2 regions of the Lysinibacillus canaveralius genome follow, and region 2 is predicted to be linked to the other one. Evidence: riboswitches for the same ligand, from Rfam matches in the RefSeq annotation. Region 2 holds a riboswitch; the other holds the start of a gene.
What was found. A riboswitch is a leader RNA that binds a small molecule or an ion and turns the genes downstream of it on or off. The one in region 2 is predicted to bind cobalamin.
Positions count from the first base shown of each region.

Region 1: it holds a riboswitch for cobalamin, as region 2 does, so the genes downstream of both, cobJ (precorrin-3B C(17)-methyltransferase) here and AA0Y26_RS02105 (ABC transporter substrate-binding protein) in region 2, are expected to answer to the same signal.

Region 1 is NZ_CP154840.1:2,137,605-2,141,144, reverse strand. Features, by position in the region: gene cobK (precorrin-6A reductase) at 1-75, opposite strand, end outside; gene cobJ (precorrin-3B C(17)-methyltransferase) at 86-1,702, opposite strand; cobalamin riboswitch at 1,915-2,096, opposite strand; cobalamin riboswitch at 2,474-2,658, opposite strand; gene AA0Y26_RS10770 (histidine phosphatase family protein) at 2,698-3,273, opposite strand; gene AA0Y26_RS10765 (pyridoxal phosphate-dependent aminotransferase) at 3,257-3,540, opposite strand, start outside.
Region 2 is NZ_CP154840.1:398,649-402,188, forward strand. Features, by position in the region: gene argS (arginine--tRNA ligase) at 1-198, shown strand, start outside; gene AA0Y26_RS02100 (acyl-CoA dehydrogenase family protein) at 382-1,530, shown strand; cobalamin riboswitch at 1,592-1,773, shown strand; gene AA0Y26_RS02105 (ABC transporter substrate-binding protein) at 2,033-2,980, shown strand; gene AA0Y26_RS02110 (FecCD family ABC transporter permease) at 2,973-3,540, shown strand, end outside.

The DNA.
Region 1 (3,540 bases), 1.7 Mb from region 2:
AAGGCTATATCCCTTCTTTTGCAGTCGGACCGCAAGTGCTCTAGCATCACTTGTCCCTGCCAAAAATAAAATCATGGAAATCCTCCTAATCACCGCACGGAGCTGGCTCAACTTCTATTTTCGAGCTCATATCGTGGTACGTGTAATGCAAAATTTTCTTCACGCGCTTGAAGTATTTGAACAAGCGCTCGTTCGGATGTGCATTTTGCTTATATTCATCAATTATCCTCGTCAATAGCGGAACAATTTCTTCCGGCTCTATTCCCTCAGCTACAGGCTGTGCTGCGTGAGCTGTCCGGCCGACTGGCTTGGCACCAATGAATAAATCAAATTTCTTTTTGCGATAAACGATTCCAATATCATCAAAGACTGCACGATAACAGGCCATTCCGCAGCCGTTAAAACCGATATGTAATTCCTTCGGCAGCTTCATTCCACCAAGTGTCTGCGCAATTTCTTCTGCATATGGTATGGATTCAGCTTTTTCGCCATAGCAGAAATCACATGCCTTCACGTTCAGCACGTCTCCAATCGGCAGTACAAGCAGCCCTTCACTACGCAGGCGACCTACAACCTCTTCCGGCTGTTCCGTCGGCATTTTCACAAGCAATCGATGCTCTGGTGTATATTCAATTGTCCCTTCCTCACCGACTATCTCCGCTAAAAGCATCATTTGCTTTGGTGTAATAATTTTATTGGCAACTCCAGGGCTTACAGCAAACTCAAAAATCGATTCGATTTTTTGCTCCACGATAACGGAAGATTTCCCGCTAACAAGTTCCAATGCCATATGTGCCATTTCCAGCGTGCTTTTTTTCGGCTTTTCCATTGCGGCTATTTTTTCAAATCCAGTCTGTGCTTCACCTGTTTCCTGATCGAGTGCCCATGGTTCATTTTCCTTGCGCAAGCGCTGATGCGGCTTGAGCGGCTGCACCTCTTCACCAAGCGTATATTTACGCTGATATCCTCTTGGTGTAATAATCTTGTTGTCATAAAAGAATGTCGAAGAGTTTCCTACAACCACGGTTGTCAGCATCCCAATATCATGGTCAAGCATTTCAGCGAGTGTCGTCAGTACGATGTTCTGACTTTCACGGTAGGCGCTTTTCACTAAACCAACAGGTGTTGCCGGCGAGCGGTATTTAAGTAAAATACGCTGAGCTTCAACAATCTGCCTAGTACGGCGGCCGCTTTTCGGATTATAGAACGCTACGACAAAGTCTGCCATTGCTGCTGCTTCGATACGCTTTTCAATAACTGTCCAAGGTGTTAAATGGTCACTTAAGCTGATCGTACAAGCGTCGTGCATGACTGGAGCACCGAGCAGGCTTGCACAGGAATTAATTGCTGAGATGCCAGGTACGACTTCTACCGCTACTCCTGTTGCTTCAGTCCATCCTTGTTCAATCAGCACTTCATATACGAGACCAGCCATCCCATACACCCCTGCGTCCCCACTTGAAATGACCGAAACAATATTTCCTGCTTCTGCCTGGCGAACAGCTTCCTGCGCGCGTGATACTTCTTCTGTCATCCCGGTACTAACGATAGATTTAGCCGTTACTAGATGCTCGATTAACTCAACATACGTTTTGTAGCCAATGATATAATCACTTTGCTTTAGAGCATCCACTGCACGTTTTGTAATATGCTCATAGTCGCCAGGACCAAAGCCGACAACGAATATTTTTCCCTTTTCCAATTTGTCCCCTCCAATTAGAAAGACATTTCACGGCCAAAATCGGCTGAAATGTTGAACTTTCTTTTGCAGATATCCATAAAAAAACTTTCGTATTTCATGAAAAAAAGCCTGTATTCCCTTTCCGGAAGAATACAGGCTTGTGAATTTATATATCGTATATACAAAAACATCTCTCAGCAATCGCTGGTTACCTGTACTTCCCCCTCCGAAAAGTCAGTTTCGCATCATAAAGCAGGTTTCCTGGCTCTTGCTTCCTCTTACTCTCACACCTTCCCCGCTATATGCGAGTGGTGTTGTGATTTCATCAGCAATTACAGTAGCGGGGGCTGCGCTCGATTTTCACGAACTTCCCTATTATCTCAAGTAATTGAGCACTTTATGATGTAGCTTATTCAATTGTTTTAAAACTTGTCAGAACAGCATATTCGCGCCTGTTTAGCTGTACTATGGAACATATACATGGAAATTCCACATGCACGGATAGCTGGCTCTAATGCCTTTACGGTTCAGTAACGCAAAGTTTTAAGTTTTCTTACCTTGTAAAAAGGGTGGCATTTTGTGCCACCGCTTTTTGGCTCATCAACTATTCGGCAAGTAGTGTTGAGCCTCTCCATTTTCTTTTCTCGAGTACATGAAAATGCTAATCGCTGATCATTGTCCACATGTCATAAGCGTAAGCAGCATTTACAAAATAAAAAAGCCGCCTCTTTATTCGGCAGCTTGAAATGGATACGCAAAAAATCTGCGCCCACTTCCTATACCCCGAAGAAATGTACAGTCGCCCAGCAAGGCAGGTCTCCTGGCTTCGCTTCATCCTTTGACGGCCCTTCCCGTATTTTCATACAGTGGGTTTATGTCGTCATCGTCAGCGTTTACAGTTGCGGGGACAGCGACGGCTTTACACCGTTCTTCCCTTTTAAACTACATAAAGTAGTACCTTGACTAGAACTATCACAATATATGGTTATATTAACAGGACCTAGTATAGCATGACTCTAAATTTTCTGTAAAGTCATTTTTTTCACGTTCCACTCTCCATTACGGTAATCAATCACCAAATATTCCCCGCCTGAGAGCATACCTTCTTGCCACAAAGTTGAAATAGGGCGCTGTTCAAGTGCCGCATACAAACAAGCAATCGAGACACCATGTGAAACAACAGCAATGTTTTGCTGCGAGACATGACATAAGCTTTGGAAAAACTCGAACATGCGCTCAGTTACTTTGCTGAATGGTTCCTGTGATACAGCAGTAAATGCTTCGGGTTGTTCACAATAACTGCGATACGCAGATTGCTTTAGCAGCTCTTTTACTGCTTGCCCTTGCCACTCTCCTAAAAATATCTCACGTAAGCGGTCATCTTGAATAATATGCTTTCTCGGAAACATAAGCTGAGCCGTCGTTACAGCTCGCCCAAGATCACTCGCATACACAACTTCCGGCTGCCAATCAACAGCTTTAGCCTGCCGCTTTCCCCATTTCGTCAGCGGCGAATCAAGCCACCCCTGGAGTAATCCCTGCTTATTCCACTCGGTCTCGCCGTGCCGATAGATTCTAATTGTTTTGTACATATTCCTTCAACACCTGCTTAAATATGTTCATCTGTTCTGGCCGCTTTAAGGCCACTCTAAACCATTTTCCATCTAGCCCAGTATAATTTTTTGTATGTCGGAGGACAACCCCCCGCTTGAGAAGATAAGCAAAAAAGAGATCAGGATGATAGATTGCCGGCAGTTTGAATAATAGAAAATTCGCCGAGCTGTTCGATACCTCACACCTATACTCCTGCAAAAATTCAGTTATATCTCTTCTCATTTTTGCACTATGCTGCCTGGCAT
Region 2 (3,540 bases):
CACCGTACACCGCACCGTATTGCCAACTATATTCAAGATTTAGCCGCGACGTTCCACAGCTTCTACAATGCAGAAAAGGTTATCAATGTAGATAATAAAGAGTTAACGGAAGCTCGTCTTGCATTAATTACTTCTGTGAAGACAACATTAGCGAATGCATTGAAGTTAATTGGTGTAAGTGCGCCAGAAAAAATGTAAGTAATACTATTGTTCAAACATAACAGCACACGATAGTTTTGTTCCAACAAACGGTAAAGCTCTGTGCAGTTCCACATTAAAAGGCTGTCCCTTTAAAGGGAGCAGCCTTTTTTCTTGTAGAATCTTTCTTTTCACGAGACAATAAAAGAAAGTCCTTGATTGTAGATGAAAGGAAAGATCGGTATGACAAAATCATTATTTTACAAAAAAGAATTACACGCTCGCTGGGACGGAATATTAGAAAAGCAACGACCGCAATTTGAACAATATGCCCCGCAAATTGGAGATGAAGGGCAATTTCCTTATGAAAATCTGCAGCTGCTCCGCGAGATCGGCTATACAAAGCTCACTCTTCCAAAGGATTTGGGCGGGGAAGGGTATCGCGTCTATGATACATTGCTTGTGCATGAAAAGTTAGGGAGCCTTGATGGAAGTACAGCGCTAATTGTTGCATGGACACTTATGATGGTTGGAGAGCTGTATGAACATCGTTATTGGAGTGAAGACCAGCTGGATGCCTTTGCCAAGGAAGTGAACAGCGGCGCCATTATAAACCGTGCCGTAAGCGAATTCGCCATGGGAAGTCCGGCACGTGGCGGAAAGCCAGCGTCTGAAGCGATATATGATGGTAAAGAGTGGGTTGTAAACGGCCGCAAAAACTATACGACCGGCTCGTATGGGCTCGATTATTTTCTGACAGCCGTATGGATTGAAGAACAGCAGCAAACGGGCTATTTCCTTATTCACAAAGACACACCAGGCGTTTCAATAGAAGAAAACTGGGATGTCTTGTCGATGCGGGGGACAGGAAGCCATGATTTAGTTCTTGAAAATGTTCATCTTCCGCAGGAGGCATTAGTCGAACTTGCCTCTGACCGGGCACATTTAACGAACAATGGATGGCTGCTATTAATTCCTGCAACGTATTTAGGGGTTGCTCAGGCTGCTAGAGATTACGCTGTACAATTTGCTAAAACGCATTCCCCAAATAGCATTAAAGGAACGATTGCCCAGCTGCCGAATGTCCAGACGCTAATAGGCGAAATGGATTTAGAGCTGGCAAAGGCTCGTTTTGCCTTATATGGGGCGGCGGAGGCCTACGATGACAAAGAGCGCAGAAATCAGTTGACGAACGAATTAAGCATAGCAAAATCGATCGTTACAAATGCAGCACTTATAATTGTGGATAAAGCAATGCGGCTTGTAGGAGCAAAGAGTCTGCAGCAGTCCTGTCCGCTGCAAAGATATTATCGTGATGTACGGGCAGGTCTACACAATCCGCCAATGGATGATATTACAATCCAGAAGCTGGCAGACAGCGCATTGAAGTGAAGTTTTCAGAAAACTCCCCTTTTCAAATAGCAGTTTTGAGCTATAATAAGACATGTTGAATAATTTGATAAGCAGTAAAGGTTCCTTGCTGTCTGCAAGGATAAAAGGGAAGTCGGTGCAAATCTGACGCGGTCCCGCCACTGTAAATGCTAGCCTATCTGTATAGCCCACTGAGCAATCGGGAAGGGGGAGATTGGTGCTGATGCATAAGCCAGGAGACCTGCCTTTACAAATCCCAAGACTACCTACGAGGATAGGAAAGCTGGCTTTTTACAAGTGTACCGTTACATGTAGTTTTTAGCCTTTTTCCAAGTCTCTCGAATTAGTCGGGGGGCTTTTTTGCGGATAGAAAAGCAGACGTTTTAGAGGGGCTCACATAAGAAAAGGCAAGATCCTGAGCTATGTTGGTTGAGATGTATCTTCTAAGGGAAAAATCGATCCAGTCAGGGCCGGTTCGACTAGTAGGAACAGAGCCCTTTTACAGTAGAAGGAGGAAAAGAAAATGAAGAAATTTTGGCAGCTTGCTGCAACGAGCATCCTGGCACTCAGTGTACTGATAGCCTGTGGAGATGAAGCAGAACCGAAGGAACAAAATGAGACAGCACAAAGTGAGGAAAGTACGGCAGGTACATTCCCGGTAACAGTAGAAGATGCCCTAGGGAAAGAAATAACATTAGAGGAAGCGCCGGAGCGCATTGTCTCACTGACACCTTCTAATACAGAGATCTTATTTGGCTTAGGCCTGGATGAAGAGATTGTCGGTGTTAATGATAACGACAATTACCCGGAGCAGGTAAATGAAAGAACACGGGTAGGCGGTACCGAATTCAACATAGAAACGATTATTTCGCTTCAGCCAGATGTGGTATTTGCCCATGAATCAAGTATGTATGCACTTGAGGGAGCAATCGGCCAGCTGGAGGACTCAGGTATCAAGGTATTTGTAGTAGAGGATGCTGCCAGCTTTAATGAAACATACGAAACAATTGAAGAGGTGGCGGCTTTAACAGGTAAGGAAGCCGAGGCAGAAGACGTCATTGCCTCTATTAAAGAAAAGCTTGCGGAAATCCAGAAGAAACTAGAAGGTGTTGAGCCAAAGACAGCCTTTATGGTAGTAGGCGTTGCACCGGATATTTATGTAGTCGGGCAAAATACGTTCATGAATGAGATGCTGAAGGTTATTAATGTGGAAAATGCTGTAAAGCAGGATGGATGGCCAATGTATAGTCCGGAAGAATTCGTTGCCGCTGACCCGGATTCTCTTTTGTTCACATACGAAGGGAACGATGAAGTTATTAAAAATAACCCAGCCTTTTCTGTTATGAAGGCTGTCCAAAATAATAATATGACGGTGGTAGACGGGGACACAACAAGCCGCCAAGGCCCGCGTATTGCTGAAGGCGTAGAATCAATAGCAAAAGCAGTTTACCCAGAGGTATTTAATGACTAAAAAATATGTAGCGGCTTATATCATTTCAGCCGTTATATTGCTTGTTAGTATATGGTGCGGAGTATCGATTGGCTCGGTCTCCGTGCCTCTTTCTACACTTTGGGATGCGGAATCGAATCCGACGGCCTATAGTATATTGTGGAATATCCGGATGCCGCGCGTTATGCTGGCTGCGCTGGTTGGTGCCTCGCTTGCAATTGCAGGTGCTGCTTTTCAGGGGCTGTTGAAAAACCCCCTTGCGGATCCTTATACATTAGGCATATCCTCTGGTGCTTCTGTCGGGGCAGTATTTACGCTGTTTTTCGGTGTTTCCGTTCCAGTATTGGGTTTCTTCACCTTGCCCATTTTTAGTATGATCGGTGCGTTTGTTACGATGATGGTTGTCATGGGATTTGCGAGAATAGTGGATCGCACGATGAAGATGGAAACAATGATTTTGACCGGTATCATATTCAGCTCATTTTTAGGCTCCTGCATTTCATTAATGATTGCCTTGACGGGGGAGGAATTGCGGTCGATTATGGGCTGGCTGTTAGGCAGTGTCTCAATGAGAGGCTGGC